DNA from 2 places in the Kitasatospora sp. NPDC056138 genome. Region 2 is predicted to be linked to the other one. Evidence: riboswitches for the same ligand, from Rfam matches in the RefSeq annotation. Region 2 holds a riboswitch; the other holds the start of a gene.
What was found. Region 2 has a riboswitch for magnesium ahead of ACFC1R_RS23815 (NRAMP family divalent metal transporter). Riboswitches for the same ligand answer to the same signal wherever they lie in the genome.
Positions count from the first base shown of each region.

Region 1 (15,393 bases), on a different contig from region 2:
TTATGTGTTGATGTACTGTCAAAATACCCGAGGCTGCGCCGGGTCCGTCTCCGGGCTCGGCGGATGCTGGTTAGCGGCCCGGCTCCGGTGGGCAGAATGCACTCGGCCCGATCTCGTACGCCCCCTGCCCGCTCCGCACGCCCCTACTCGCGCCGTCGTGCACCACTTCGCACCGTCGTGCGCTGAACTGCCGTACGCCCCGGGTCACTGGGCATCGCCCCCGGGGTGCTGGACACCGCCCCCGGAGTGCTGGACACCGCTCCTGGGTCACTGGACACCGCGCACGATCCGACGGACACCGAGCCGGCCGAGAGGCCCGGAGAGGGGCCGATATGCCGCAGCCGGTTGGCAGAGCCGCCGTCCTGGGAGGCAGCCTGGCCGGGCTGCTGCATGCCTGGGTCCTCGCCGAGGCGGGCTGGCGGGTGACCCTGGTGGAGCGCGACCGCCGTCCAGCGAAGGCCGAGTTCGCCGGGGGAGTGCCGCAGGCCAGGCAGGCCCACCTGCTCATGCCGGCCGGGCTGAACGCCATCGAGCAGCTGCTGCCCGGAACGACCGCGCTGCTCGCCGGTGAAGGCGCGCAGCACCTCGGGCTGCCCACCGACATCCGCTGGCTCACCCCCGCCGGCTGGCTCGACACCTTCTCGTCCCGGCACAGCATCGTCTGTTTCACCCGGCCGCTGATCGACTGGGCGCTGCGCCACCAGGTGCTGTCGCACCCGGGCGTCGAGACGCGCGACGGTGTCGAAGCCGTCGGGCTGGCCGTCGCCGGGCCCAGGATCGCCGGAGTCCGCTGCCGCGAGCGCGGCAGCGGTGACCGCTCGGAGACCGTGCTGGCCGCCGAGATGGTCGTGGATGCCACGGGCCGCACCTCGCGAACTCCCCACTGGCTGAACGGCCTTGGGTTCGACGTCCCCGAGGAGAGCGTGGTCGACGGTGGGGTCAGCTACGCCACCGGGCTGTTCCGCCGGGCCGAGGAGCTGCCGGCTGGGCGCGCGCTGTACCTCCAGCCCAGCCCGGGGCACAACCCGCGCTTCGGCGTCCTGCTACCGGTGGAGGGGGACCGCTGGATGGTGACGATCGGCGGGATGCGCGGCTTCAGCGCGCCCACCGATCCCGAGGGGTTCCTCGCCTTCGCCCGGGAGCTGCGGGCGCCGGACCTGCACCAGGTGCTCAAGGGCCTCGAACCGGCCGGTCGGATCCACGGCTTCCGTCCGCCGCCCAGCCGTCGGCGGCACTACGAGCGCCTGGCCGGCCTCCCCGAGGGGCTGCTGGTGGTCGGCGACGCCGCCTGCACCTTCAACCCGATGTACGGGCAGGGCATGACGGTGGCGGCCCGGTCCGCGCTCGTGCTGCGCGGCCTGCTCTCGGCCGGCGGGCGCGGAGCCCGTGGGTCGGGGGTGACAACGTCCGCCGCCGACAGGGCGGTTGGACTTCCGGTGCCCACGAGGCGGGTCCAGCGGGCGGTGTTCCGGGTGGCGGAGACGGCCTGGCAGATGGCCTCCTCCGAGGACCTCCGCTACGAGGCCACCGTCGGCGGCCGCCGGGGACCGCTGCTGAGGTTCCAGCACGCCTATCTGGACCGGGTGTTGAGCGCGGCCCGGAGCAGCCGGGTGGCGCAGGCCGCGTTCGTCGACACGCTGTCGCTGACCGCCCCGCCGGCCCGGCTCCTCGCGCCGGGCGTGCTCTGGCAGGCCATGGTGCACGGCGGCGCCCGAGGGCAGCGCGCGGAGCACTGAAGGCGCCGGGCCCGGAAATGGGGAGTGGGGGAACGGGTCGTGCGTACCGGAATTCCGAAGACCGGTACCGAGGTTCCCGCTTCGGCCGGAGGGTCGGTCAAAATTCGGTAAATGTGACTGAGGTGCCCTTTCGGTGGTCTACGCTTGATGAGGTTTGAAAAGGCACCTCGTTCGGTGAGGCGTCTTCACGGACACAGGCCACTGATCCCAACCGTCGAGAGACGCTCCGGATCAGGACAGATCTTCCCGACCTAAGGGTTGATCCCAAGTGGCTTCCGGCTCAAGGGCCGGATCACGCCGTGGAGTGCCAAAGCTCTGACGAGTTGGGGTGAACCGGCCGTTCCGGCCGGTCCGCTCCTTGCCGTGTCGATACGGCGCACGCGTGCGCCCCGGCCGGAAGGAGGCGAGAGACATGGATTCGAGTTGCAGTAGTCCGGGTCATAAACGACCCCACATCCGCATGTCCTCGTTCTCCATTGGCACGCGGTAACAACTCTCTCCACGAGTCTTCCTGACACCTCGTCAGCTCAGTGCGCGGCGCCATGCCGTCATGTCCTCACGACCTCATGTCCTCATGCCTTCATGAGTCGTGTCCGCATGCCCCCGTGGCGTCATGGCGCCATGGGCTGCCGTGCTGTGCCCCCGTGCGGAGAATTGCTGCCGCCTGCCCGAACTCTCCCCCTGAACCGGGGGGTTAGGGAGGTTCGCCATGACCGACATCACCACGATGACCACGCCCGAGATCCCGGCGCCCCGCGCCGCAGTGCTCGACGACGCCCACGTCGGCGACATCAAGGGCGCCCTGGGCACCATCAGCCTCGACGACACCGCTCCGCGCCACGGCCTCTCCGCCAAGCTGAAGACCCTGCTGGCGATCATCGGGCCCGGTCTGATCGTGATGGTGGGCGACAACGACGCCGGTGCCTTCGCCACCTACGGCCAGGCGGGCCAGAACTACGGCACGCACCTGCTGTGGACGCTGCTCCTGCTGATCCCCGTGCTCTACGTCAACCAGGAGATGGTGCTCAGACTGGGGGCCGTCACCGGGGTCGGCCACGCCCGGCTGATCCTGGAGCGCTTCGGCAGGTTCTGGGGCGCGTTCAGCGTGATCGACCTGTTCCTGCTCAACGCGCTCACCCTGGTCACCGAGTTCATCGGGATCACCCTGGCCGCCGGATACCTCGGACTGCCCAAGGCGGCCGCCGTGGTGCTCGCTGCGGCGATCATCATCGCCTCCGCCTTCACCGGCTCCTTCCAGCGCTTCGAGCGGATCGCCATCGCACTCTGCGCCGGATCGCTGCTGCTGGTCCCCATCTACTTTATGGTCCACCCGAAGACCTCGCAGCTGGCGCATGACTTCGTGGTGCCCAACATGCCCGGTGGCGCCGGTGAGTTGTCCACCGTGATGCTGCTCATCATCGGTATCGTCGGGACCACCGTCGCGCCCTGGCAGCTCTTCTTCCAGCAGTCGTACGTCATCGACAAGCGGATCACCCCGCACTTCATGAAGTACGAGAAGGCCGACCTGGTCATCGGGATCGCGGTCGTGGTCGTCGGGGCCGCCGCGATGATGGGCTTCACCGCCGCCGCCTTCGCCGGCACGGGCGGCGTCGGCCAGTTCACCGACGCGGCCGGGGTGGCCAAGGGCCTGGCGGACCACGCGGGCAAGGTCGCCGGCGTGCTGTTCGCCATCGCACTGCTGGACGCCTCGATCATCGGCGCCTTCGCCGTCTCGCTCTCCACCGCCTACGCGATCGGTGACGTGCTCGGCCTCAAGCACTCGCTGCACCGGGGCGTCGGCGGCGCCAAGGGCTTCTACGCCGTGTACGCCGGCCTGGTGGGGCTCGCCGCGACCATCGTGCTGATCCCCGGGTCTCCGCTCGGCCTGCTGACCGAGGGCGTCCAGACCCTGGCCGGTGTGCTGCTGCCCTCGGCCACGGTCTTCCTGCTGCTGCTCTGCAACGACCGTCAGGTGCTCGGCCCCTGGGTCAACGGGCCCAAGACCAACGCGTTCACCTCGGCGGTCGTCGGAGTCCTGGTCACCCTGTCGGTCGTTCTCACCGCCGCCGTCCTCTTCCCGGACATCAGCGCCGACACGATCCTGCAGATCATGGCCGTCTGCGGTGTCCTCGGCGTGCTGGCCGCCGGGTACTCCTTCACCCGTCGGCGCACCGCCGCGAAGGAGGACCGGACCCCGGCCCCCCAGGACCGCACGGCCCGCGACGCGTGGCGGATGCCGCCGGTGGAGACCCTGGCCCGCCCGTCGATGTCCACCGCCCGCAAGATCGGCATGGGTGCACTGCGCTCGTACCTGCTGGTCGCGATGGTGCTGGTGATCGTGAAGATCGTCCAGGTGGCGCTCTCCCAGTGACCCCGGGGTCGGGGGAGGCGGGCCTGTCGCCCGCCCCTCCCCCGACCGCCTCCCGGGCTGCCCCCTTGGCGGCCTCCCCTGGTCACCTCCCCTGGTCGCCTTCCCCGGCGGCCGAAGTGCGCACCGAAGTCCGCTTCGGGTGCACTCGCGCGGCCAGCTGATGGAGGCCGTCCGGGAGCGGCCGGACAACGGCGACAGCCGCACCCTCGACACCCTCCCCAGCCTTCGGCCGGGGGTGCCCCCAGCGCCCGGCTCCGCCGCAAGCCCGGTCCGGGCCACCGCGCCGGCATCGCCACTGCCCGCCGGATCGGGTACAAGTACGACCCGAGTCTGGCGGTCGTGGCGACCTGACGCCCTGTCAACTACGTTCATTCACCGACGAGGAGGTGCCACGATGCACACCCTGACCACGATCGACTTCATTCTCCGGCTGGCCACCGGTGTCGCCTGCGGGGCGCTCATCGGTGTCGAACGCCAGTGGCGTGCCCGGATGGCGGGACTGCGCACCAATGCGCTGGTCGCCGCCGGAGCGACGCTGTTCGTGCTGTACAGCGAGGCCGTCGGCGACGTCGGCAGCCCGACCAGGGTCGCCTCGTACGTCGTCTCCGGTATCGGCTTCCTCGGCGGTGGTGTCATCCTCCGCGACGGTGCGGGCGTACGCGGGCTCAACACGGCCGCCACCCTATGGTGTTCGGCCGCCGTCGGGGTGCTCGCCGCCTCCGGCCGGTACGACCTGGCCGCACTGGGGACGCTGGCCGTGCTGGCCGTGCACCTGGTGCTGCGCCCGGCGGGCCGCCTGATCGACCGGGCCCCGCTCGCGGGTACCGACCCCGACACGACCGTGCGGGCCACCGTCCACCTGGAGTGCGAGCGGCAGTCCGAGACGCATGTCCGCGCCCTGCTGTTGCAGGCCCTCGCGGCCTCGGGCCTGGCGCCGATCGGGCTGCGCGCCCGCCGCGAGCGGGGCGAGGTCACCGGCGTCCGGGCGACGGTGGCGATCACGGGTGATGTCACCGCCGCGCTGGAGCAGGTCGTCTCCCGGCTCTCGCTCGAACCGGCCGTCCGCGACCTGCACTGGCACCTGGAGGACGGCCCCACCGGGCCCGAGGAGGAAGCCCTCGCCTGACCGGCCCGCCTGACCGGCCCGTCCGGCCCCCTCGTCCGGCCCCCTCGTCTGGCCACCTCGCCCGACCACCTGTGCCGGGGCCGGCCATCGTGGCCGACCGCCGGGGCCGGCCTTTGTGGCTGACCGCCCGGGCTGCGGTCCCGGGCCGTCCGGTCCCGGTCACCCGGTGTCGGTGTCGGTGCCGGTGCCGGTGCCCGTGCACCGGTGCGAGACTTGAAGCGGAGGCACTGCGATGAGGCCGTACATCCAGCCCCGCGCCGCACATCCCCGGGCCCCGGCCGACCGCGCCGCGCGCCCCCGGGCCGCGTACCCCCGGGCCCCGGCCGGCCGGGCCGTCCACCCGCGCACGGGTGAGGGACTGGCGGTGCTGGGCGTGCTCACCCTGCTGGTGGTGGAGCTGGTCTTCCTCGGCCTGGCGCCGACCCCCGTCCGGCCGCTGATCGGGGCGGCCCTGGCAGGTGCCGGGGCGGCCGTGTTCGTGGTGGTCGCGGTGGTGCTGCAGCGCCGCAGGTCCGCCGCCCGACGGGACCGCCCCGCCGCACCCCCGCCGCCCCCGGACGGCCGGTGGTACGGCGCCGACGCCCTGACGGGCTTCCCCGCGGAAGAACTGGCCCGCCGCCGGCCGACCACGGCCGACCCCGGGCAGAACTGCCTGCAGACCGCCTGGGTGCTCGCCACCCACGGCCACGACGCCGCCTGGATCGCCCACCACCTCGACATCCCCGCAGACCTGGCCCGGCTCCTCGCCGACACCGCCGCCCGCCGCGCCGTGGCGCCCGACGGCACCGGCCGGGCCTCGCGGAGCCCGGAGAACCCGCAGGGCTGATCCGGCATCAAGGATTCATCAGGGAGGGTGAACCGTCCTTGCCCGGACGATCGGCGGTCCACTTGAATGAGGGCATGACCTGCTCGACACGCCACCACGACCGCCCGCCGCATCCGCGGGCGGGGGCTGTTGTCGCGGTCTTCGTCGCCATCCGGTAGCGCTTCCTCCCCGCGAAGCCACGCTCCGGTAGCGCCGCAGGCGGGCCTCCGGTACTCGTGACCGGGGCTCGCCCGCGTGTCACTCCCGTGCGCGTTCCGGCGCACGCGGAGGTTCAGCACGTACACATCTCGCAATCCCGGCCCCCGCCGCGCAGTTCGGTCGCGCGGCGGCACCCCGGGACGCGCCCGCAACCCCTTGGATGGGTCATGCCCGACGCAGTCCTGTCGTCCCTGCCGTCCCCCGCGGACCGTGTTCTGTCGAACCGGACCGCCCTGGTCACCGGCGCCTCCTCCGGCATCGGGTGGGAGAGTGCCCGCCTGCTCGCCGAGCACGGCGCCACCGTCATCGTGCACGCGAGCACCGCCGCCGAGGGGGAGGAGGCGGTCGAGCGACTGGTCGCCGCCGGCGCCGAACGCTCCCAACTCCTCACCTTTTCAGCCGACTTCACCCGCCTGGCGGCGGTGTCGGTGCTGGCCGCGACGGTCGCCCGCACGGTGCCCGCGCTCGACCTGCTGGTCAACAACGCGGCGGTGATGGCACCGGAGCGCTGCACCCTGACGGACGACGGCAACGAGGTCTCGCTCCAGGTCAACTTCCTTGCCGCGCACCTGCTGACCAGGCACCTGCAGGGCCCGCTGGCGGCGGCCTGGGACGCCCGGGTGGTCAACGTGTCCTCCTCCCTGCACCGTACGGCCGCGATGAACTGGACCGACCCGCACCGGGTCAAGAAGTACTCCCGGGTCGCCGCGTACGCGCAGTCGCAGCTCGCGCTGACCATGGCCACCCGCGACATGGCCCCCGAGGGCACCGGCACCACGGCGGTCAGCCTCAACCCCGGGCTGTGCGACACCGCGCTGCTGCCCCTCTACGGACGGGTGGGCGCGCCGCCGGCCGAGGGTGCGGCGGCGGTGGTCCGCCTCTGCCTGCCGGGGACCGCGCTGGTCAACGGCGCGTACTACGACGGCGGCGAGATCGCGCAGACCGCCCAGGCCGTCCACGAGGAGCGTTCCCGCCGCCGCCTGGCCAAGCTCGCCGACCAGTTGGTCGCCTCGGCCTGACGCCGCGTCATCGGCAGCCACAGCCGCACCCAAGCACGTCGTCACACACCACCACACATCACCGGACTCGAAGGCATCACCAAACCCACGGACACCACCGCACCCACGGACACCGGACCGTCCGCAGACGCCGGGTCAGAGAGCAGACCACGTATGTCCAAGCGCGCCCGCAAGAAGAAGGCCCGCCGCAAGAAGAAGTCCAACCACGGCCGCAAGCCGGCCTGAGCGACCCCGTGCCCACCCGGCGCCGTGTGCCACCGGCGCCGGGTGACGTTCCCCCCCGGGCCCCGGGAGGCCCTCCGTCCCCGCTCTGACCAGCGTGGGAGGAGGGTCTCCCGGGGCCTTTCGGCTGTTGTGGAACGGTCGGGACAAGGCCAGGTCTCGGGTGTGTGAAGCGGTCATCAAGGATGCGTCAATGTTTTCGATCCACCCGTATGGAGGGCGTCAGGGTCGCGCAAACGGCGGTCGGCGGCTGGTTGGCTCCTCATGCCGGCCTCCCGTCGGCGTCGTGAGGGGCTTCCGGGGCGCCTGCGACCACACACCCTGAACCACTTTGGTGGAACCCATGCCCGATCTCATCTACGTCGGCGTCACGGTTGCCGTGTTCGTCGTCCTGGCCCTGATCGCGAAGGGGGTGGAGAAGCTGTGACTGCCGAGAACATCGCAGGTCTCATCGTCGCCGTCGCACTGGTCGGCTACCTCGTCGTGGCGCTGATCTACCCGGAGAAGTTCTGACATGAGTTCTACGCTCGCGGGCTGGTTGCAGGCCATCGCCCTGGTCGGCGCCCTGGCCCTGTGCTACCGCCCGCTTGGCGACTACATCGCCAAGCTCCTGACCACCACCAAGCACCTCAGAGTCGAGCGCGGTCTCTACCGCGCGATCGGCGTGGACGGCGACGCCGACCAGCGCTGGCCGGTCTACCTGCGCTCGGTGCTGGCGTTCTCCGCCGTCTCGCTGCTCTTCCTCTACCTGCTCCAGCGGATCCAGAGCGTGCTCCCGCTGAGCCTGGGCAACAAGGGGGTCGAGCCGCACACGGCCTGGAACACCGCCGTCTCCTTCGTCGCCAACACCAACTGGCAGTCCTACGCCGGTGAGTCCACCATGGGCCACCTGGTGCAGATGGCCGGGCTGGCGGTGCAGAACTTCGTCTCCGCCGCCGTCGGCATCGCCATCGTGGCCGCGCTGATCCGGGGCTTCACCCGCAACCGGACCGACCGCGTCGGCAACTTCTGGGTGGACCTCACCCGGATCTCGCTGCGCCTGCTGCTGCCGTTCTCGATCGTCTTCGCCCTGGTCCTGGTGGCCACCGGCGTGGTGCAGAACTTCCACGGCTTCCACGACATCGCCACCCTCGGCGGCGACACCCAGTCGATCCCGGGCGGCCCGGTGGCCTCCCAGGAGGTCATCAAGCTGCTGGGCACCAACGGCGGCGGCTTCTACAACGCCAACTCCGCCCACCCCTTCGAGAACCCGACCGGCTTCAGCAACCTGCTGGAGATCTTCCTGCTGCTGGTGATCGCCTTCGCGCTGCCGCGCACCTTCGGCAGGATGGTCGGCGACAACCGCCAGGGCTACGCGATCGTCGCGGTGATGGGCCTGTTCTGGGTCGCCTCCGCCGCGCTGATGACGCTCGCCGAGCAGCACCACGGCGGTGCCGCGCTGCAGGCGGCCGGCGGCGCGATGGAGGGCAAGGAGCAGCGCTTCGGCGTCGCGGCCTCCAGCCTCTTCGCGGTCTCCACCACGCTGACCTCCACCGGTGCGGTCGACGCGGCGCACGATTCGCTCACCCCCTTCGGCGGCGGCCTCACGATCTTCAACATGATGCTCGGCGAGATCGCCCCCGGCGGTACCGGATCCGGCCTGTACGGCATGCTGATCCTGGCCGTCGTCGCGGTCTTCGTGGCGGGTCTGATGGTCGGCCGCACGCCCGAGTACCTGGGCAAGAAGCTCGGCGGCCGCGAGATGAAGTTCGCCTCCCTCTACATCCTCACCACACCCACGCTGGTCCTGGTCGGCACCGGTGTCGCGATGGCGCTGCCCGGTGAGCGGGCGGGGATGCTGAACTCCGGTGCGCACGGCTTCTCCGAGGTGCTGTACGCGTTCACCTCGGCCAGCAACAACAACGGTTCGGCGTTCGGCGGTCTGACGGTGAACACCGAGTGGTACGACACCGCGCTGGGCCTGGCCATGCTGTTCGGCCGGTTCCTGCCGATGGTGTTCGTCCTGGCGCTGGCCGGATCGCTCGCCCAGCAGCAGCCCGTTCCCGCCACCCCGGGCACCCTGCCCACCCACAAGCCGCTGTTCGTGGGCCTGCTGTCGGGCGTCGTCCTGATCGTCGTCGGCCTCACCTACTTCCCGGCCCTGGCTCTCGGGCCGATCGCGGAAGGTCTCCACTGATGTCGTCCACTCTTACCCCCACGCCTGTAGAGCAGGCCGAGGCCGCCGCTCCGCACAGAGTCTCCGGTGGCCTGCTCGACCCCAAGCTGATCGTCTCCTCGCTGCCCGACGCGGTGAAGAAGCTCGACCCGCGGGTGATGGTCAAGAACCCGGTCATGTTCGTGGTCGAGGTCGGCTCGGTGGTCACCACCGTGTCGGCGATCGCGAGCCCGAGCGTGTTCGCCTGGGCGATCACGGTGTGGCTCTGGCTGACCACGGTCTTCGCCAACCTGGCCGAGGCCGTCGCCGAGGGCCGCGGCAAGGCGCAGGCCGACACGCTGCGCCGGACCAAGACCGACACCACCGCCCGCCGCCTGACGAACTGGCCCGCCGAGCAGGACGAGGAGGAGGTCTCGGCGACCGCGCTCCAGCTCGGCGACCACGTGGTGGTCGAGGCGGGACAGATCATCCCGGGCGACGGTGACGTCGTCGAGGGAGTGGCCAGCGTCGACGAGTCCGCGATCACCGGTGAGTCCGCGCCGGTGATCCGCGAGTCGGGCGGTGACCGCAGCGCGGTGACCGGCGGCACCAAGGTGCTGTCCGACCGGATCGTGGTCAAGATCTCCTCGGAGCCCGGCAAGACCTTCATCGACCGGATGATCGCCCTGGTCGAGGGCGCCGCCCGGCAGAAGACGCCGAACGAGATCGCGCTGAACATCCTGCTGGCGTCCCTGACGATCGTCTTCCTGATCGCCGTGGTCACCCTGCAGCCGATGGCGACCTTCGCGGGCGCCCCGCAGTCGATGATCGTGCTGGTCGCGCTGATCGTGGCGCTGATCCCGACCACCATCGGCGCGCTGCTCTCCGCGATCGGCATCGCGGGCATGGACCGGCTGGTGCAGCGCAACGTGCTGGCGATGTCCGGCCGCGCGGTCGAGGCCGCCGGTGACGTCAACACCCTGCTGCTGGACAAGACCGGCACCATCACCCTCGGCAACCGCCAGGCCGCCGAGTTCCAGCCGGCCAGCGGCGTGACCGTCGACGAGCTCGCCGACGCGGCCCAGCTCTCCTCCCTCGCGGACGAGACCCCCGAGGGCCGTTCGATCGTGGTCCTGGCCAAGACCGAGTACGGCCTGCGGGCCCGCGCCCAGGGCGAGCTGACGCACGCCACCTGGGTGCCGTTCACCGCGCAGACCCGGATGTCCGGCGTCGACCTCGACGAGGCCGACGGCGTGCACTCGGTCCGCAAGGGCGCGGCCGGTTCGGTCACCAAGTGGGTGACCGACAACGGCGGCAGCGTCGGCGACGACATCACCCAGCTGGTCGACGGCATCTCCGCCGCCGGTGGCACCCCGCTGCTGGTCGCCTCCCGGATCGGCGACAAGGCCCCCCGTGCGCTCGGCGTCATCTACCTCAAGGACGTCGTCAAGGAGGGCATGAAGGAGCGTTTCGACGAGCTCCGCCGGATGGGCATCAAGACCATCATGATCACGGGTGACAATCCGCTGACCGCCAAGGCGATCGCCGAGGAGGCCGGGGTCGACGACTTCCTGGCCGAGGCGACGCCCGAGGACAAGATGGCCCTGATCAAGAAGGAGCAGGAGGGTGGCAAGCTGGTCGCGATGACCGGTGACGGCACCAACGATGCTCCCGCGCTGGCCCAGGCGGACGTCGGCGTCGCGATGAACACCGGGACCATGGCGGCCAAGGAGGCCGGCAACATGGTCGACCTGGACTCCAACCCGACCAAGCTGATCGAGATCGTCGAGATCGGCAAGCAGCTGCTGATCACCCGGGGTGCGCTCACCACCTTCTCGATCGCCAACGACGTCGCCAAGTACTTCGCGATCATCCCGGCGATGTTCGCCAGCGTGTACCCGGGCCTGAAGCACCTGAACATCATGGGTCTGCACAGCCCGACCTCGGCGATCACCTCGGCGATCATCTTCAACGCGCTGGTCATCATCGGTCTGATCCCGCTCGCCCTGCGCGGCGTCAAGTACCGCCCGTCCGACGCCAGTTCGCTGCTCCGCAGGAACATCGGAGTCTACGGTTTCGGCGGTCTGGTCGTACCGTTCATCGGGATCAAGCTGATCGACCTCGTCGTGCAGTTCATCCCCGGCCTGAGCTGAGAGAAGCAGGAAATGTCCAAGCCACTGCCCACCGCCGTGCGCACGCACCTGACCGCGCTGCGGATGCTGCTGGTGATGACCGTGATCCTCGGTCTCGCCTATCCGCTGCTGGTCACCGGGATCAGCCAGGTCGCCTTCGCGAGCAAGGCGAACGGTTCGCTCGTCAGCTCCGGCGGCAAGGAGATCGGCTCCAGCCTGCTCGGCCAGAGCTACAACCTGCCCAAGAAGGACCCGAACGACCCGAACGAGGAGGCCCAGCCGGACCCCAAGTGGTTCCAGCCGCGCCCCTCCGCCGCCGGCACCGGTTACGACGCCAAGAGTTCGAGCGCCAGCAACCTCGGCCCCAACAGCGCCGACCTGCTGAAGGCGGTCGAGGACCGGCGGGCCGCGGTCGCCGCCTTCGACGGCGTCGCCCCGGCCACCGTCCCGGTGGACGCGCTGACCGCCTCCGGCTCCGGGCTTGACCCGGACATCTCGGTGGCCTACGCCCGTGAGCAGGTCGGCCGGGTCGCCAAGGCCCGCAGCCTGTCCGCCGACACCCTCAACCACCTGATCGACACCTACACCGACGGCCGTTCCATCGGGTTCCTGGGCCAGCCCGGCGTCAACGTCGTCCTGCTGAACAAGGCGCTGAGCGAGCAGAAGTGACAATGTCACGGACGACCCAGTGATCCGACCGACCCGGGTACGGGGGCCTGCGCCCCGCACCCGGGTCGGTCGCCCGTGTACCCGCCTGCGTGCCGGCCCCCGCGCACGCCCTCCGCAAGGAAAGAGCAGCGCCCATGTCCCGTGACCTCACCCCCGGCACCCTCACCCGCCGCGGGAAGTTGAGGGTGTACCTCGGTTCGGCACCCGGTGTCGGCAAGACGTACCGGATGCTGGACGAGGCACGCAGACGGCAGGAGCGCGGGGCGGACGTGGTGGTCGGGTACATCGAGTGCCACGGGCGCCGGCACACCGAGAACATGCTGGCGGGCCTGGACATCGTGCCGCGCCTGACCCGCACCTACCGCGAGACCGAGTTCCAGGAGATGGACCTGGAGGCGGTGCTCGTCCGCAGGCCGACCGTGGTCCTGGTGGACGAGCTCGCGCACACCAACATCCCCGGCGGGCGCAACGCCAAGCGCTGGCAGGACATCGACGAACTGCTGGACGCGGGCATCGACGTGATCACCACCGTCAACATCCAGCACCTGGAGTCGCTCAACGACGTGGTCCAGAAGATCACCGGCATCCCGCAGCGGGAGACCGTCCCCGACGAGGTGGTCCGCCGGGCCGACCAGATCGAACTGGTCGACATGGCCCCGCAGGCCCTGCGCCGCCGGATGGCCCACGGCAACGTCTACAAGGCGGAGAAGGTGGACGCCGCGCTCTCCAACTACTTCCGGGTCGGCAACCTGACCGCGCTGCGCGAACTCGCCCTGCTCTGGGTGGCCGGACGCGTCGACGAGGGCCTGCGCGACTACCGGGCCAGCCACAACATCGACCGGGTCTGGGAGACCAGGGAGCGCGTGGTGGTCGCGCTCACCGGCGGACCGGAGGGCGAGACCCTGATCCGCCGCGCCGCCCGGATCGCCGACCGCACCGCCGGCGGCGAACTGCTCGCCGTGCACGTGACCAAGAGCGACGGCCTGGCCGGTGCCTCACCGGGCGCGCTCGCCCAGCAGAGACAGCTGGTGGAGACCCTCGGCGGCAGCTACCACGTGGTGGTCGGCGACGACATCCCCACCGCGCTGCTGGCCTTCGCCCGCGGCCGCGACGCCACCCAGCTGGTCCTCGGCACCAGCAGGCGCGGCCGGATCACCCGCTTCCTCACCGGTCCCGGCATCGGCGAGACCACCGTGGACGCCTCCGAGGACATCGACGTCCACATGGTCACCCACGAGTTCACCGGACGCGGACGGCTGCCCTCGCTCGGCCGCCGGCACTCCCGCAACCGCACCATCGCCGGATACCTCGCCGGCCTGGTGGTGCCCACCCTGCTGACCACCGTGCTCTCCCAGTTCCACACCCAGGTCAACCTGACCACCGACGCACTGATCTTCCAACTCGGCGTCGTGGCCGTGGCGTTGCTCGGCGGTGCGGTCTCCGCCCTGCTGGCCTCGCTGGTCGCCTCGCTGCTGCTCAACTACTTCTTCATCCCGCCCACCCACACCTTCACCATCGGCGAGACCAACAACGTCATCGCCCTGCTGGTCTTCGCCGTGGTCGCCCTCACCGTCTCCACCGTGGTCGACCACGCCGCCAGACTCACCAGCCGGGCCGCCCGCGCCACCGCCGAGGCGGAGACCCTCTCCACCCTGGCCGGCAGCGTGCTGCGCGGCGCCGACGCGGTGCCCGCCCTGCTGGAGAAGTCCCGGACGGCCTTCGCGATGGCCACCGTCGCCCTGCTCGACCGCTCCAACGGCGAGGTGCTGGCTCGCAGCGACGCCGGGGCCGAAGGGGCCTCGGGGGAGGCGGTCACCGAGATCGCGGTCGGCGCGGACGCCGTGATGATACTGACCGGCCGCCGGCTCCCGGCCGCCGACCAGCGGGTGCTCACCGCCTTCGCCGCCCACGTCGCCGCCGCGCTGGAGCGCGACCGGCTCGCCAGCGTCGCCGCCGAGGTCGAACCGATCAAGGCCGCCGACCGGATGCGCACCGCCCTGCTCGCCGCCGTCAGCCACGACCTGCGCACCCCGCTCGCCGCCGCCCTCGCCTCGATCGGTTCGCTGCGCAGCCCCGACGTCGAGTTCTCCCCGGAGGACGAGGCCGAACTCCTCACCATGGCAGACGAGTCGCTGGTCAAACTCACCCGGCTGGTGGACAACCTGCTCGACATGAGCCGCCTCCAGGCGGGGGCCCTCATCCTCCACCTGGCGCCCACCCACCTCGAAGAGGTGCTGCCCCGGGCGCTCGACTCGCTCGCCGACCCGGACGCCCCCGTCCAGCCGCTCGACCTCGACACCGCACCGCCCGTGCTGGCCGACCCGCCGCTGCTGGAGCGCGTGCTGGCCAACGTCATCACCAACGCCCTGCGCCACAACGCCCCCGGCGCACCCGTCCTGGTCGCCGCCAGCAGCCACCAGAACCGGGTGGAGATCCGGGTCATCGACCGTGGCCCCGGTATCGCCCCCGAGGACCGCGACCGGGTGTTCCTCCCGTTCCAGCGCCTCGGCGACACCGACAACACCACCGGCGTCGGCCTCGGCCTCGCCCTCTCCCGCGGCCTCGCCGAGGCGATGGGCGGCACCCTGGAGGTCGAGGACACCCCCGGTGGCGGAACCACCATGCTGCTCACCCTGCCCGCCGCCGGAACGGGAGAACCCACCCCATGAACCACATCCTGGTCGTGGACGACGAACCCCAGCTGCTGCGCGCCCTGCGGATCAACCTGCACGCCCGCGACTACGCCGTCCTCACGGCCGCGACCGGCGCCGAGGCGCTGGAGTCCGCCGGACGCCTGATCCCGGACGCCGTCCTGCTCGACCTCGGCCTGCCCGATCTGGACGGCATGGACATCATCCGCGGCCTGCGCGCCTGGAGCGCCATGCCGATCATCGTGCTGTCCGGCCGGAGCACCACGGTCGACAAGGTCAGCGCGCTCGACGCGGGCGCCGACGACTACC
Region 1 is NZ_JBHJVK010000051.1:47,154-62,546, reverse strand. Features, by position in the region: gene ACFC1R_RS26980 (NAD(P)/FAD-dependent oxidoreductase) at 333-1,736, shown strand; M-box (ykoK) riboswitch at 1,896-2,071, shown strand; gene ACFC1R_RS26975 (NRAMP family divalent metal transporter) at 2,446-4,107, shown strand; gene ACFC1R_RS26970 (MgtC/SapB family protein) at 4,502-5,233, shown strand; gene ACFC1R_RS26965 (hypothetical protein) at 5,466-6,059, shown strand; gene ACFC1R_RS26960 (SDR family NAD(P)-dependent oxidoreductase) at 6,425-7,276, shown strand; gene kdpF (K(+)-transporting ATPase subunit F) at 7,922-8,011, shown strand; gene kdpA (potassium-transporting ATPase subunit KdpA) at 8,013-9,674, shown strand; gene kdpB (potassium-transporting ATPase subunit KdpB) at 9,674-11,785, shown strand; gene kdpC (potassium-transporting ATPase subunit KdpC) at 11,798-12,433, shown strand; gene ACFC1R_RS26935 (ATP-binding protein) at 12,568-15,102, shown strand; gene ACFC1R_RS26930 (response regulator) at 15,099-15,393, shown strand, end outside.
Region 1: linked by a shared signal. The riboswitch ahead of ACFC1R_RS26975 (NRAMP family divalent metal transporter) and the one ahead of ACFC1R_RS23815 (NRAMP family divalent metal transporter) in region 2 are both predicted to bind magnesium.

Region 2 (15,393 bases):
GGTGTCCGTGCAGCTGTGCCGGCAGCACGCTTGTGTCCGGGCATGCCGAGGAGCGGCCGGACGGGCCGCGGGATGCGGGATACGGGGTGGGCGGGGGTCATGGGCAGACAGGCCGGTCCCGATGAGCGACCAGGTTGCGGCCGATTGACCCGACTGGACTGTCCAGTGGGGTGGTTGACTAAGAGCCGGATTGCGGCGTGGGTGTCCGATCGCCGATCGCTTCGATGAACTCCAGGAGGTTGCCGGCCGGGTCCTGGCTGTAGAAGCGGCGGTGCGGCGGAAGGCTGTGGTCCCAGGCCACAGCTGCACCGTGCTCGGCCAGCCGGGCTGCGAGTTCGTCGATCGCGGTCACGAGCAGCCCGGGATGGACCTTCGTGGCCGGCCGGAAGCCGTGTTCGATGCCGAGGTAGAGGCGGATGCGGCCACCGTCGGCCGCGAACCAGCAGCCCCCGCGGTCGGCGAGCGACGGCGGCTTGGGGAGCTCGGCCATCCCGAGCACCTCGACGTAGAAGCCTCGCAGGGCCTCCTCGCTGCCACTCGGTGCCGGCAGCTGGACGTGGTCAAGAGCAGTGATCATGGAGTGTCTTCCCCCTTGGGGTGGGTGAGCGGGCAGCGTGACGAGAGTGGCGTCATGCCGACGGGTGGAGATCTGACGTGGGCGGGCCTGCCTCAGGGCCCGTCACCCGGGGTACGGGGGCGCTGGCGCGCGTGCTGCTGGGCCGCCTTGACGAGCGTGTGGGCGATCGGGAACCGCAGGACGAGGTGGTCGGCGATCCAGGAGGCGTTGTGACCGTGGGTGGTGGAGTCCGGGTCGGTGTCGGCGGCGGGGGCGTGGTCGAGCAGGCGTGCGGCGGGGCGCAGGACCAGGTGGACGGCGAGTACGGTGAGGCTGCCGAGGGCGGCGAGTTCGAGCTTGCCGGAAGCGGCGAGGACGCCGACGGCTGCCGAACACCACAGGATGGCGGCGGTGTTGAGGCCGCGCACGCTGGCGCCGGCGCGCAGGATGACGCCACCGCTGAGGAAGCCGACGCCGGAGACGACGTAGGAGGCGACCCTCGTCGGGCTGCCGGTGTCGCTGACGGCCTCGCTGCAGAGGACGAACAGGGTGGCCCGGCGGCGACCAGGGCGTCGGTGCGCAGCCCGGCCGTCCGGGCGAGCCACTGGCGTTCCGTGCCGATCAGGGCCCCGCCGGCGACGGCTGCGGTGAGGCGGATCGGGAAGTCGACGGTGGTCTGGGCGTGCACGGGGCACCTCCTCGGACGGGGATTGCGGCGGCCGGACGGGGTCAGGGGGACAGGGGTGCCGGGCCGGCGGCGGTCAAGCGCGGGTCGTACTTGTAGCCGATCTGGCGAACGGTGGCGATGGCCGCGCCGTGGACGGGACCGAGCTTGCGGCGGATACGGGCGATGTGGGTGGAGATGGTGCGGGTGTCGCCGTTGTCGGGGCGGCCCCACACGTTCTCCATCAGCTGCTGGCGTGAGTGGACCCGCAGTGGGTTGGCGACCAGGTGTGCGAGGAGCTCGAACTCCAGGTAGGTGAGGTCGAGTTCGCGGCCCTCCACGATGGCCGACCGGAGGGAGAGGTCGACCGCCAGGCCGTCCCTGATGTAGCGGGCAAGGTGGGGCGGTGCGGGCGGTGCCGCTTTCGGTTCGGGTCGGCTGGGCGGCGGCGGGGTGGTGGCGCGCTCGGAGAAGATGACGTTCAGACGCGGGTAGCGGACGACCATGACTGTCCCTCCTTCAGTGGTCGGTGGCCGGGTGCCAGCTGGCTTCGAGTCGCCGGGAGCCGTCGGGGGTGGTGACGGTGTGCCACCGCGAGCGCATCCGCACTGGTGGTCCGGCGGAGGCCTGGGCTGCGACGGCGTACAGGACCGGGTGGTCGAGCGGGCTCGCGGCGAGGCGGCGGACGACGCCGGCCAGGGCGGCGCGCAGGCCGGTACGGGGCCTGGCGAGCGGCGGGGGTACGTGGATCGCGGTGAAGACGGACATGGCGGATCACCTCCATCGGACCGGCTGCCAGGCATGCCGAAGGCACACCGGGGCCGGGTGGGCGGGTGAGCGTGGGTGTGGGCCTGCGCGTTTGTCAGCAGGCGGCGGAGTGCCGGGCGGCTCTGGTGAGCCGGTGGGCCGCGGCGGGCGGCAGGTCGGCGAAGCGGACGAGCCAGTCGGCGTGGTGGCCCTGGCGGGCGAGCAGGTAGGCCAGGTGCACGCGCGGCTCGTAGGCCGAGACGATGGTGTTGGCGGTGCCGGAGTGCGGGCAGGTGCCGGGGTCGTCGAGGCGGTAGGCGCGCTCGATGCCGTCGTGCAGGGCCAGGGCGACGCGCGGGCAGGTGTGCTGCCTGGCGGGGAGGGTGTGATGCACGGCTTCTCCCTTCCTCTTCTCCCTCGGTGTGAGGGGCGGGTCAGGCTTCCGGGCGGGTGGGGCGGCAGCGGATGATCGGGTCCGCCACCGCCCCGGGGAGCAGGGTCAGTGGCCCATGGCGGTCTGGACGATCTTGATGATGACCATGATCATCGCGATCAGCAGGTAGGCGCGCAGGGCGCCCATGCCGACCTTGCGGGCGGTGGACATGACCGGCTTCTCCAGGGTCTCCAGCGGGGGCATCCGCCAGTTCTCGCGGCCGGTGCGGTCGATCGGGTCCTCCTTGGTGCCGCGGCGGCCGAAGGTGAAGAAGTACCCGGCGACCAGGACCCCGGCGACGCCGCAGCCGGCCATGATCCACAGGATCGCCTCGGAGCTGATGTCCGGCCAGACGACGGCGGCGGTCAGGATGAGCGACAGCATGACCAGGACGCCGACCACGGCCGAGGTGAAGGCGTTGGTCTTCGGGCCGTTGACCCAGGGGCCGAGGACGGCCTTGTCGTTGCAGAGCAGTAGCAGGAAGACGGTGGCGGAGGGCAGCAGGACACCGGCGAGCACCTGGACGAACTGCGTCATCAGGCCCTGGGTGTAGTCGGTGGACAGCAGGGTGATCGCGGCGGCGACCACGACCAGGCCGGCGTAGATCGCGTAGAAGCCCTTGGCACCCTTCACACCGCGGTGCAGGGAGTGCTTGATGCCGAAGACGTCGCCGATCGCGTAGGCGGTGGACAGCGAGACGGCGAAGGCGCCGATGATCGAGGCGTCCAGCAGGGCGATGGCGAAGAGCACGCCCGCCAGGTGGCCGGCCTTGTCCTCGATGCCCTTGGCGACCGCGGCCGCGTCGGAGAACTGGCCGAAGCCGTCGGTGCCCGCGAAGGCGGTGGCGGTGAAGCCCATCATGGCGGCGGCGCCGATGATGACGATGGCGATGCCGATCCACAGGTCGATCTTCTCGTACTTCATGAACCGCGGGGTGATGCGCTTGTCGATGACGTACGACTGCTGGAAGAACAGCTGCCACGGGGCGACGGTGGTGCCGACGATGGAGACGATCACCAGCATCACGGCCGCGAGCTCACCGGAGCCGCCCGGCATGGTCGGCACCACGAAGTCATGCGCCATCTGCGAGGTCTTCGGGTGGACCAGGAAGTAGATCGGCACCAGCAGCAGCGAGCCGACGCACAGCGTGACCGCGACGCGCTCGAAGCGCTGGAAGGAGCCGGTGAACGCCGAGGCGACGATGATCGCCGCCGCCAGGACCACCGAGGCGACCTTCGGCAGGCCCAGGTAGCCGGCCGCGAGGGTGACGCCGATGAACTCGGTCACCAGGGTCAGGGCGTTGAGCAGGAACAGGTCGATGACACTGAACGCGCCCCAGAACCTGCCGAACCGCTCCAGGATCAGTCTCGCGTGGCCGACCCCGGTGACGGCGCCCAGGCGCAGCACCATCTCCTGGTTGACGTACAGCACGGGGACCAGCATCAGCAGAGTCCACAGCAGCTGGGTGCCGTAGTTCTGGCCGGCCTGGCCGTAGGTGGAGAAGGCGCCGGCGTCATTGTCGCCGACCATGACGATCAGGCCGGGGCCGATGATCGCCAGCAGGGTCTTGAGCTTCGCGGACAGGCCCTGGCGCGGCGCGTTGTCATCGAGGCTGATCGTGCCGAGCGCGCCCTTGATGTCACCCAGGTGGGCGTCGTCCAGGACGGCGGTGCGCTGGGCCGGGATGGCGGCGCCGATGGCGGTGGTGGTGTCGGTCATGACGAACCTCCCTGTTCCCCCGTGCGCAGGGGGAGTTCGGGGGCGCGCAGCAGCAATCCCCCCTGCGAGCGCGCACCACGGCGACCCGCGGCGGCATGAGGCCGTGCGGGAGTGATGGTGCGTCAGGAAAGCGCGCAGGGAAGGTTGTTACCGCGTGCCGGAGAAGAGCGAGGACAGGCGGGTGGGGGGCCGTTTGTGGCCCGGACTACTGCAACTCGAATCCATGTCTCTCGCCTCCTCCCGGCCGGGGGCGCACCGATTGTGCGCCGCATCGACACGGCAAGGAGCGTCCCGGCGCGCGAAGACGACCGGTACACCCCAACTCGTCAGAGCTTTGGCACTTCACGGCGTGATCCCCCGTGCGGGGGAAGCCACTTGGGATCAACCCTTAGGTCGGGAAGATCTGTCCTGAACCTGGGCGTCTCTCGACGTCGTCGGGTCAGTGGCCTGTGTCCGTGAAGACGCCTCACCGAACGAGGTGCCTGTTCAAACCTTGTAAAGCGTAGACCCTGTGGAGCCGTGCGCCGGGCTATATTTACCTAACCTTGACGCACAAGGCTTGAAGAACCGTGGCGCCGCCGCCGCTCAGTGCTCGCCGGAGAAGATCTCCTTCACCTCGCGGAGCGCGTAGTAGACGGTCACGTATCCGGCCAACGGATCGGCTTCTCCGAACGAAGAGAAGCTGGATCTCAAGCAGGATCGACCCCCGGCGAAGCCGGGGGTCGATCTCGTTCGGGGCGGGTCGGTGCGTTGCTGAACGTGCAGCGTTGGCCCAACGTCAGTGGGCCAGGGCGGCTCGTGCTTCCTTGATGCCGTAGTAAACGATCACGTATCCAGCCAGCGGATCGGCCCACCAAACCCCCCAGGCTGCGTTAAGGACCAGGCCGAGCAACACGGCGGTGGCCAGCAGGCCGTCGATGAACGTCACCCGACCTTCGGTCTTGAGGACGGGGTTGTCCAGCGCCGCGCCGGTGCGGGCCTTGCCGTAAGCCAGAGCGAACATCACCACGGCGGTGATCGCGGTCCAGGCGATTCCGGCGGGGCTGTGATGGGCGTGGAAGCCGCTGGTCAGGGCCCAGGTCGACTGGACCAGCAAATAGAGCGCCAGCGCCACGAAGGCCCAGCCGATCAGCCGCATGGCCTTGCGCTGGCGGTCCTCGCAGGTGCCCGACAGCTCCCAGACCACCACCGTGGAAGCGCCGATCTCGATCAGGGAGTCCAGACCGAAGCCGGCCAGTGCCACAGAGCGGGCGGAGATAGCGGCCACGGCGAGGACCACGATGCCGACTGCGTTCCACGCGAGGGTTGTGTATTCCAGCGCGAACCCGCGGCGGAGCAGGGCCGTATGGGCGGCATCGTTCGAGGTCGTCATGCGCCGAGTGTCGCAGAGCCCGTTTCGCGCCCGCCTATCCGGCTCGGACCGCGGCGCCACGGCGCGGGATGATTCGATGAGCCGTCCATGCCGACGCAGCCCAAGAAACCCGGTCCTGAACACCTCGCTCACCGAGATGCCGTCCGTCGCGCTGCTGCTGGCGGTGCTGGCTGCGCGGTCGTACGTTCCTGGGGGACGGAGGCCGTGGTTGCGGGCTGCTGGTCGCCGTCGGGGCGATCTCCCCTTCGCTTGCGCTGGCCGAGGCCGGGCGGTTGGGTTGAGCAGGCGCTGGTCGGGCCGGGACCGCGTCCGACTGCGCCCGGCCCGGTTGGCCCGGTCGCTTCGGTGGAGCGCGCCTGGAAACAGGGGTCAGCCGCCGAGGCTGGTGTTGTACTCGCCTTCGGTGCACACGATGTGGATGGTGAGGTTCGCGGGCTTGGAGTCGCCGTGCTGACCGTCCGGTGGGCAATCGGACTTGCGCACGGCGACGATCCAGCCGGTGGCGTCGTCGTTGGGGCGGCTTTCCAGTACGTCAGTCGGACGTTCGTCAAGTCTGCGGTTTGCACTGGGAGTTACGCTGAATCCTCCTCCGTAGACGTTCTCGTCGGGCGGGCAGAGCAGCTCGTGTGGCTTGCCGTCGGCGCCGCCCTGGATGGTGTCGCCGGCCACCGCGTGCGGCGCGAGCATGCTAGGGGTCGCCGCCGCTGAGCCGCTCGTGGCGGCGAGGACGAAAACTCCCGCCGCGGCGGCCATGACGATCCTCTTCTTGCTGGACACGTGTCGCTCCTGGGGTCTGGCGTGGGGGATTCGCGGACATTTCAGCACGGTGGTGGAGATCCTCCAGGGCGACACGCACGGTGACGGTGTGTCGACAACTGATCATGCAGCTACTGGAGTGTCTGCGTACGAACGACTACTGATCGTGCTGTACTTGCCGCTGATCGTTGTCACCCGTGTCGCTGCACCGCAGCCCTGACTGGCACATCGCGAGGAACCCCATGCCACGCAGAAGACCGACGGCGGTGCTGGCGGCCAGTGCCGTCGCCGTCGCACTGTCGACCACGACCGTCCTGACGTCCCCCGCAGCGGCCGCCTCCGCCGCGACCGACCCCTTCTCCGGGAACCACGGGCTGCGCGTCACCGATGAGCAGGTGAAGGCCGAGGTCCGGACCGACGAAGTGGCCGCGTTCGGGCGTTCGGCCGCCACGGCTATGGCCCGGGACCGGATCGGCCTGCGGGCCGTCCAGACCGGCTACCCCCAGACCACCCGCACCAACCGGTTCAACATGCTGACCGCCACACAGGCGCAGATCAACGCGAACTTCGACCCCGCTCAGTTCGGGAAGTTCACCGAGTACATCTCCTCCCCCGACTACGGGGACCATATCGCGCTGCTGCCCACCGGCAAGGTGCTCGTCTTCTCCTTCGAAGCGGTCGAGGACAACCCGCAGAAGGAGCCCGCGCCCACCGATGTCATCGGCAAGCAGAACGCCGGCCGCGCCTACCTCTGGACGCCACCCGCCCCCGACCGACCCGGCGACCCGGGCGCCTTCCAGGCCGTCCCCCCACCGATCGTCAACATGCCGGACGGTCTGAACGAGCCGCGTCCTGCGCCGTTCTTCTGCGCCGGCCACTCCTACCTGCCCAACGGCATGGTCGGCATCTTCGGCGGCAACCTCGGCGGTAACGGCGGTACCGGTGCAAAGCTCGCCCTGGTCTTCGATCCGTGGACCGAGACCTGGCACCAGCAGCAGGACATGGCGGTCGGCCGCTGGTACCCGACCGCAGTCACCGGCGCCGACGGGCGCCAGCTCATCATGTCCGGCCAGTCCGAGCTCGGTTTCGGCACCCCCACCCCGATCATCGAACGCTTCCCGGCCAAGGGCACCGGCGTCTTCTACGACAAGTCGAAGGCACCCGACAACGTCGCACTGGACCAGTGGTCGAGCGGAGGCCCCAACCAGGGCGCCCCCTACCGGGCGGACTACCCGCACCTGTTCTCGCTCAGGGACGGCAAGGTCTACGGGTTCGGCCGCAGCGCTGACCAGCAGTTCACCTTCGACCCGGTGAACGAGACCCGAGCCTCGTTGCCCAACCGCCCTGACGGCGGCCTGCGTCTGTACGGCTCGGCCGTCGCCCTGCCCAACGGCACCAACGGCCCGGACTCGGTGCTCGTCCTCGGCGGCAACCACGACGACCCCAACACCTACAAGTTCTCGGGTGGCCGGTGGACCAAGGACACCCCGAGGCACTTCGGCCGAGCCCAGGACGACACGCTCATCCTGCCCAACGGCAACCTGTTCACCATCAACGGGGCCGTCGGCATCCGCGACTACGGCAACGGCGACTACAACCCGAACGCCGACCTGAAGTACCGCCAGACCGAACTGCGGGACGCAGACGGCAACTGGACCCTCGGACCGGTCCAGAGGCTGCCGCGCGGTTACCACTCCAACGCGGTCATCCTGCCCGACGGTCGGATCATGGTCACCGGCGACGAGCTCCAACAGATCGCCAACAACCCGGACATCAAGTCCGGCTTCAACGGCACCATTGAGATCTACGAGCCGCCGTACCTGCACCAGGGTGGCCCCCGCCCGGACATCCGCACCGCGCCGACCGACCCGGTCGGCTACAACACCACGTTCCGGATCAACACCAACACACCGACCCAGGCCGCGCGCGCCGTCCTGGTCGCGCCCATCACCTCTACGCACTCGGTGGACACCAGCCAGCGCCGCCTGGAGCTCAAGCTCGTCAGCCGCGCGGGCGGCCAGCTCGTCTTCCAGAGCCCGGCCTCGACGAACGACGCCCCTCCCGGCTACTACATGCTCTTCCTGCTCAACGACGCAGGGGTGCCCAGTGTCGCCAAGTGGATCCAGCTGGGCCCGAACGCCTGACCCACGCCCTCAACGCCCCGAGTGGGGACCGAGGGGTCGCCGGGACGCGGCCCCCGTCCGGGGCGCTTCCCACCCTGGGCCCCAACTCATGGCTTCCCATGCGGGGCTTCCACCTACGGAGACAACGAACGGATCAACTGATGGCCGACCTGAGCCTGCGCCAGGACACCGAAATCCAGGGCGACATCATCGCCGGATTCAAAAAAGACCACATGACACTGCTGCTCCTCCAATTCAGCGACGCCCCGGCGGCCCGGACCTGGCTGGAGAAGATCACCCCCAAGATCGCCACCACCAAGAAGGTCGCCGAGTTCAACGAGGCCTTCAGTGAAGCCCGCCAGTCCTCCGGCGGCGACGACCCGACGACGCTGAAGATCACCTGGCTGGGCCTCAGCTTCACCTACGAGGGCCTGCAGTTCCTCACCGGCCAACCGGACCTGCTGAAGGCCGAGGCCAAGACCGGTGACACGCTGGAGGCCTTCATCCAGGGCCCGGCCGACCCGGCGCGGTCGATCGCCCTCGGCGACACCGACGACAACGACCCGAGGCACTGGGTGTTCGGCTGCGCGACCAAGCCCACTGTCCACGCAGTGCTCACCGTCGCTTCCGACACCAGGAACGGCCTCGACGGGGCCGTGGAGGAGCAGAAGGCGGCCGCCAGCCAGGCCGGTGCACTCGTCGTCTACGAGCAGAAGGGCGCGGCCCTGCCGGGAGAGAAGAAGGGCAAGGAACACTTCGGTTTCAAGGACGGGGTCAGCGAGCCGGAAGTCGAGGGTTTCGACGAGCCGGACCCCAACAGGTTCACCGGCAAGGATTCCGACAAGATCTTCTACTCCAAGAAGCATCCCGGCACCCGGATCGTCCCGGCCGGCGAGTTCGTCATCGGGAAGAAGCTCGCCTCGACGCACGACTCAGGCACCGCCGCCGTCAAGACCATCCCCGCCTGGATGCACAACGGCTCCTTCCAGGTGGTGCGCCGCCTGGAACAGGACGTCCCCGGCTGGTGGGCGCAGGTGGACGCCCAACTGCGACGGCTGAAGGACCTCAAGGCCGTGCCGCAGGACACGAGGCGGGACTGGTTCGCCGCCCGGCTGGTGGGCCGCTGGCGCGACGGCTCCCCGGTGTGCAAGCACCCCGACCAGCCCGGTGGCACGGCCGCTGGATCGGACAACGACTTCAAGTACCTGGGCGACCCGGACGACCCCGATGGCTTGATCACCCCGCTCTTCTCCCACCTGCGCACGACCAACCCCCGTGCCGGGCTCGTCGACGGCACGCTGGTCGACGAGTCGTTCATCGACGCCCGCCGGATCATCCGCCGCGGTGCCCCCTACGGACAGCCCTTCGACCCCACGAGCGGCGACGACCTGAACAGCCCTGACGCCGAGCGCGGCCTGCTCTTCGTCTGCTACCAGGCCGACCTGGTCGCCCAGTTCGAGTTCATCCAGGCCAACTGGATCAATGATCCCGACTTCCCGCCCGGCCGCAAGGCCAAGCCTGGTCCCGACCCGCTGGTCAGTGGCCAGCTCGCCACCGTGAACGACGGCCGGGTCAACTGGGAGGGCAAGTCCCCTGCGGGCGAGCGGCAGACCACCACCCTGGACTTCAGGCCGTTCGTCCAGACCCGCGGTGCGCTCTACTGCTTCACCCCCTCGATCACCACGCTGCGCCGGCTCGCCCAGGGGCGCCTCACCGGCGAACTCGCCGAGGAGACCAAGCACCCGGTCGTGACGCAGAACCTGGCGGTGGACTGCATCCTTCCGCTGCCCGACGTGGAGGGTCGTTACTGGACGTTCCAACAGGGCACGATCCGCCTGATCGCCATCGGCGGCGCCGAGACCCGCCAGCTCACCACCGGAACGGTCGACGACCGCACCGGGGTCGTCATCAAGACCGTGGGACCGTACTCGGGCTGGCCCGCGTTGAAGGGTGTCACCCAGATCGACACCATCCTGCCCGTCTTCGACGAGCAGCGGGCTGGCGGGAAGAGCGCTTACTGGGTCTTCCACACCGTGGGCGGCAACCAGGTCTACCGCTACATCACCATCGGCGCCTCCGAGCCGTACACCAGCCAGATGGTCGGCGTCGACCAGCCGCTGAGCAGGTGGGGGTCGTTCGGCGGGGCAACTCCTGTCACCCACGTGGACGCCTTCCTGCCCGTCCCCGACATGCGGCCCGCCAGTGACGGTTCGCACTGGTACTGGGTGTTCCACAACACCCCGGTGAGCCAGCGCTACCGGCTGATCTCCATCGGCCGCTCCGGCCAGGCGCACCCCGACCGGCTTCAGCGGGACGACCGGCAGCTCAGCCTCTGGCGCTCGCTCGAAGGCGTTACCAGGGTGGATGCCTTCCTGCCCGTCCCCGGCAGGGACGACCCGAGCGGCGGCCAGCACTGGTACTGGGTGTTTCACCAGGACAAGTACCGGGTCATCATGGTCAACCACGGCGGCAACCACCAGGACGACCTGCTGCGGGAGGACCGTCCGACTGCAGTCTGGTGCCGCCAGCCGTAACCGTCGGCTGCGCCTCGGCTGTCCGGCGCCCGCCCTACGAGCGGGAGCCGGACAGGTTCTTGCCGGCGTGGGTGGGCAAGGTTGTCCAGAGGGTAGTCCTGGACACCGGGAAAGGGCCGGCCCTTGACGATCGACTCGGTCGACAGCGCCCTTCATGCATCGGGAGAGCTTGTCGGGGCCGACGAGGAACGCGGTGTCGCTGTGAAAGTCGTGCAGGTACGTGAGCCCGCAACGATCACCTCTGCCGCCTGGGTGAAGTGGCCGTAACCCGTCAAGGCGTCGTTCGACGTCCACGCTCTCGTGACCGGCGTGATCGCCACCCCGAACGTCGAGCTGATCCCACCTCACCGGAACAGATCAACGGGGACCCGTACGGCGGAGGCCGGCTGGTCGAGGTCACGACGACTGAGGCCGCCGAAATGGAGATCCTGCTCGTCGCTGCCGAACACGCGGCCCACCCTGCCGAGGAGACGCCTGACCAGCGGTCAACACAACTGCCAGGTCCAGAAGACCGGTGACGATGCGCGGACCGCCACGTCACCGCCGGAGCGCCCCCCGAACCTTCGCGCGCAAGTGCCCTGTCCGCGGCGGTGCCCTTCCGGCAACCGCTGCCAGTCGGCGGCAGGAGCTCGTGGCCGACCGAATCCCGAATCCCCACTCCCCGATAGGCATGCCATGCGTTTCTCGATCTACCGAATGCGGCGCGCTCTCCTCTCCTTCGCCCTGTGCGTCCTGCTGGCTCTGCTGGCCGTGACCGCTGCCCCCGGCCAGCTGGCCCACGCCTTCAACGGAAGCACCTCGCAGTGTGCGTTGCAGGGGCGAGGAGCTGAGGTCAACGAAGGCCAGAACACCGACTACACCCAGTTCCAGAACCCCGTTGGCACCAAGAACGTCGGTGTGGTGTACGTGGACTTCCCGGACACGGCCGGCGCCGGTGACGTCACCGACTACTACAACCTCTTGTCCCCGGCCGCCGAGTGGATGCGGAACGCCTCGTACGGCAAGACCTCGCTGAACATGCGATCGGTGTTGGACCGGTGGGTCCGGATGCCGTCCAGCTCCGAATCCTACGGATTCTCCAGTCTCACCTACCAGCAGCACACCCGGTACGTGACCGACGCGCTCCGGGCCGCAGCCAACGCCGGCGCCGGCCTGGCCGGGTACGACCTGTTCTACATCGTCCCGACCAACCACTCCCGGATCGGCCACTCCACCGCATGGTTCTGGACCCCTTCCAACCCGATCGTCATCAACGGCACCAGGATCCGTTCGGCGGCGACGTTCGGTACGGACATGTGGTACTGGGGTTTCAAGGTGGCCGACCATGAGACCGTGCACCTCTTCGGAGCGCCCGACCTGTACGCCTTCAGCGGCGATCAGTTCCAGTACACCGGCGGCTGGGACCTCATGGGCCACATCACCGGCCGGGGCCCGCAGTACTTTGGCTGGGAATCGTGGAAGTTCGGGTGGATCGGCGACGACCAGGTCGTCTGTGTGTTCCAGTCCAGGACCCAGAACACCATCGCGTTGAACGGGGTCGAGTACACCGGCGGCCACAAGCTCCTGGTGGTCAAAACCGGCCCCACGACCGCCTACGTCGCCGAGGCCCGCAGGAAGGCAGAGAACGACGACAACGCCTGCTCCAGCGGCGTCCTCATCTACAAGGTCGACACCTCCATCGCGACCGGCCGGGGCCCGATCCGGGTGGTGCGCAACCCGAACGCCCCGGCGCCGCCGGCAGGCTGCGGCGCGCTCGACATGGCCACCTGGCAGCCGGGCCAGACCTTCTACGACCCCACCGCCAACGTCCAGTTCACCGTCCGGACCGCCGACGACAACAACAGCACGGTGAACGCCATCAAGTGGTGACCTGAAGCACCGAGTGTTCTGATCGTCGGATGGTCTGGTCCGTGGGTCGGGGCGACCACACCGCACTCGCCGCGAAGCCGGAGAGCGTCTGGGGAAGCACGAGTCGATCCTGGTGCGCGCGTCACTCCAGGCAGATCCGGTGGAAGCCCGGTCGAGGGCGGCCGTACAGGCCGTCACAGAGCACAGTGTCCTCAAACCGGTCCCCTGGTGATTCGCCGGGTACTCCTGAGGAAGCGGAAATGCGCACCTGCCGTCCGCGTTCAGTCGTCCGCCTCCGGCCCGAGGACGGTGGCGTGAAGGGTCGCCGGCGGCGCGGCACCGATGCGGGCCGCTCCGTCGGTGTAGCGGCCGGGCCGGGTGTCGGGCTCTGCGTCGACGCCGCAGACGTAGACCAGCACATCCCGGTCGTCCGGTGCGGTGTACACGTGCGGGTTGTGGGTGAAGGTCAGCGTCCTGCCCCTGTCGCTGACGATGGCCTCGATCTGAGGCGGACCGCCGTGGACGGTCATGTCGGCCCCGTAGTAGCCGACCGCGACGTAGCCGTTCCAGACGAGTCCGGTGGGGGCCGTGAAGACGTGGGCGAGCGTGCCTGGGTCGGTGGCGTCCTTGCGCTCGTGGGTGACGCAAACGTTGATCACCGTGCTGATGCGGACGGGCTTGTACTCCACGGCGCCTTGCTGCCACACCTTCAGCGGTGCTTCCGGGGCCGATACGGTGACGGCGGTGTCGAGCGTTCCGCTGCTGTGTGCCGCGGTGTTCGAACGGCTGGCAGAGGTGCACCGGGCGACGAAGGTGAGCGGCCCGGTGTAGCCCTGCGCGATCGTGCCGCACACCGTGACGGTGGCTGTTGCGCCCTTGGGCAGAGCGAGCGGCTGACGCAGGCCGCCGGTGATTCTGCCGCGGCCGGCACGCGCTCCGGCGGTGGTCGTCACCTGCCGCTTCACGCCGGACAGTTGCTCGGGAAGCACTCCTTCGACCACGGCGTCCGGTACGTCGTTCGGCCCCTCGTTGCGCACTGTGACGGTGTAGCAGATCTGGGTGCCCGCCTGTGCCTCACCCGGTCCGGCGATCTGCAGCGGCATCTCGGCCGGTAGTGAGACCTTGAGGTTGCGGATCCGGTGGGCTGCCGTGGCATAGCCGGTGCCGGCCGAGAAGCCGAGCTTGAACGTAGCCGGCATCGGCGCCTGGCCCGGGGTACGCAGGTCGAACCCATCGATCACCGTGTGCCCGGTGGGGTCCGTCCTGCTGGACAGACGGACGGTGATCCGACCGTCGGCGATCACGACCTGTGCGTGCGCCTGCTCGTCCCAGCCGACCCCGAAGCCACTGCCGACCGTCGCCCCCGTGAGCCAGCGGAAGCCGGAGAACCGGTCACCCGAGCCGCGGATGCCCACCATGTTCGGTGTGCTGCCTGGTCCGCCCGGACCGGCCAGGTTTCCGGCGAAGTTGCCGTAGGAGTCGAAACCGATGCCGACGTATCCCTTGGTCACTCCCGGCTTGTCGGACATCGGCGAGTAACCGAGGCCTGCCCCACTGCCGCCCGGTTCGGTGGTGGCGCCCCCGTCGATCAGGTACAGGGAGAAGCCGTCGCCGTTCGGGGCTCCGGCCTGGACGGCGTAGTCGAAGTCCACCGCGATCCCGAAGGTGGAGGAGAACGCTTCGTCCAGGAAGGCCGTGCCGGCCTTGTCCCTGCTGTTGGGGGTGAGTTCCAGGCTCCCGTTGAGCCGGGCTTCGCCGCGCAGCTTCCAGTTCGGGTTGTCGGTGGTGCTGTTGGTCAACGACTCGGTGATGGGGAAGGCGGCTTCCGCCGGGGTGGCCATGGGTCTCCTCCTCGGGTTGGTGTCGCGTCACCCGGCGCTCGGTTGTTCCGACCGCGGGGCATGGCCGGCCAGCAGCGGGCCGAGGACGACCAGGGCGCCGAGCACGACGTCCCGGTAGAGGTAGAAGCCGGCCTCCAGGGGCGGCAGGTCCTTGGCCTCGCCGCGGAGGTCGGCCTCGGACGCCGGCGCGGGGGCGGGCCGGGGCAGGAGCCGGGTCAGGTCGTCCGCTGCTCCTTCGAGGGCCGCGCGTGCGGTCGCGGCGAACCAGCGGATCGGCAGGTCGAGGGCGGCGGCGGTGTTCTGCACAGGCAGTGCTCGGACGAGCCCGGGGGCGGTGGCGGTGGCACTTGAGGCCATCCAGCGCAGTGGGAGGCCGACTTGGGCGAGGATGCGATCGGTGGGGGTCAGCGGTGGCGGGTCGCCGTCGATCATGAAGTCCTCCCACTCCATCAGGTCGAAGAGGAACTGCCCCGCCTTGAACAGCGGCCAGGGTGCGAGGACCGTCAACAGGCTCTGGGCACGGTCGGGTTCACGGTCGCGCAGGTAGACGCCGTGGCGGGCCAGGGTGCACAGGCAGGCGCGCAGGTGCGAGTTGGTACGGGTGAGGAAGGCCAGGGCCTTGTGGTCCGTGTCGGTGAGTGGGTCGGAGCCGCTGGCGTCCTGGTCGGCGACGGTGGTGGGACGGTTCACAGCGGCCTCGTGGTGACGTAGTGGGCGATCTGGCGGAGCACGGCCTTGCCTTCGTTCTCCGGGATGATCTCCAGATCCCGCTCGAAGCGGGCGATGCCTTCGGCGGCGAG
Region 2 is NZ_JBHJVK010000041.1:58,116-73,508, forward strand. Features, by position in the region: gene ACFC1R_RS23790 (VOC family protein) at 179-577, opposite strand; gene ACFC1R_RS23795 (MgtC/SapB family protein) at 670-1,161, opposite strand; gene ACFC1R_RS23800 (winged helix-turn-helix domain-containing protein) at 1,286-1,726, opposite strand; gene ACFC1R_RS23805 (hypothetical protein) at 1,740-1,988, opposite strand; gene ACFC1R_RS23810 (hypothetical protein) at 2,083-2,361, opposite strand; gene ACFC1R_RS23815 (NRAMP family divalent metal transporter) at 2,467-4,119, opposite strand; M-box (ykoK) riboswitch at 4,430-4,604, opposite strand; gene ACFC1R_RS23820 (cation transporter) at 4,898-5,491, opposite strand; gene ACFC1R_RS23825 (hypothetical protein) at 5,861-6,268, opposite strand; gene ACFC1R_RS23830 (galactose oxidase-like domain-containing protein) at 6,490-8,391, shown strand; gene ACFC1R_RS23835 (Dyp-type peroxidase) at 8,532-10,904, shown strand; gene ACFC1R_RS23840 (peptidase M6) at 11,601-12,773, shown strand; gene ACFC1R_RS23845 (hypothetical protein) at 13,034-14,593, opposite strand; gene ACFC1R_RS23850 (hypothetical protein) at 14,621-15,283, opposite strand; gene ACFC1R_RS23855 (polyprenyl synthetase family protein) at 15,280-15,393, opposite strand, start outside.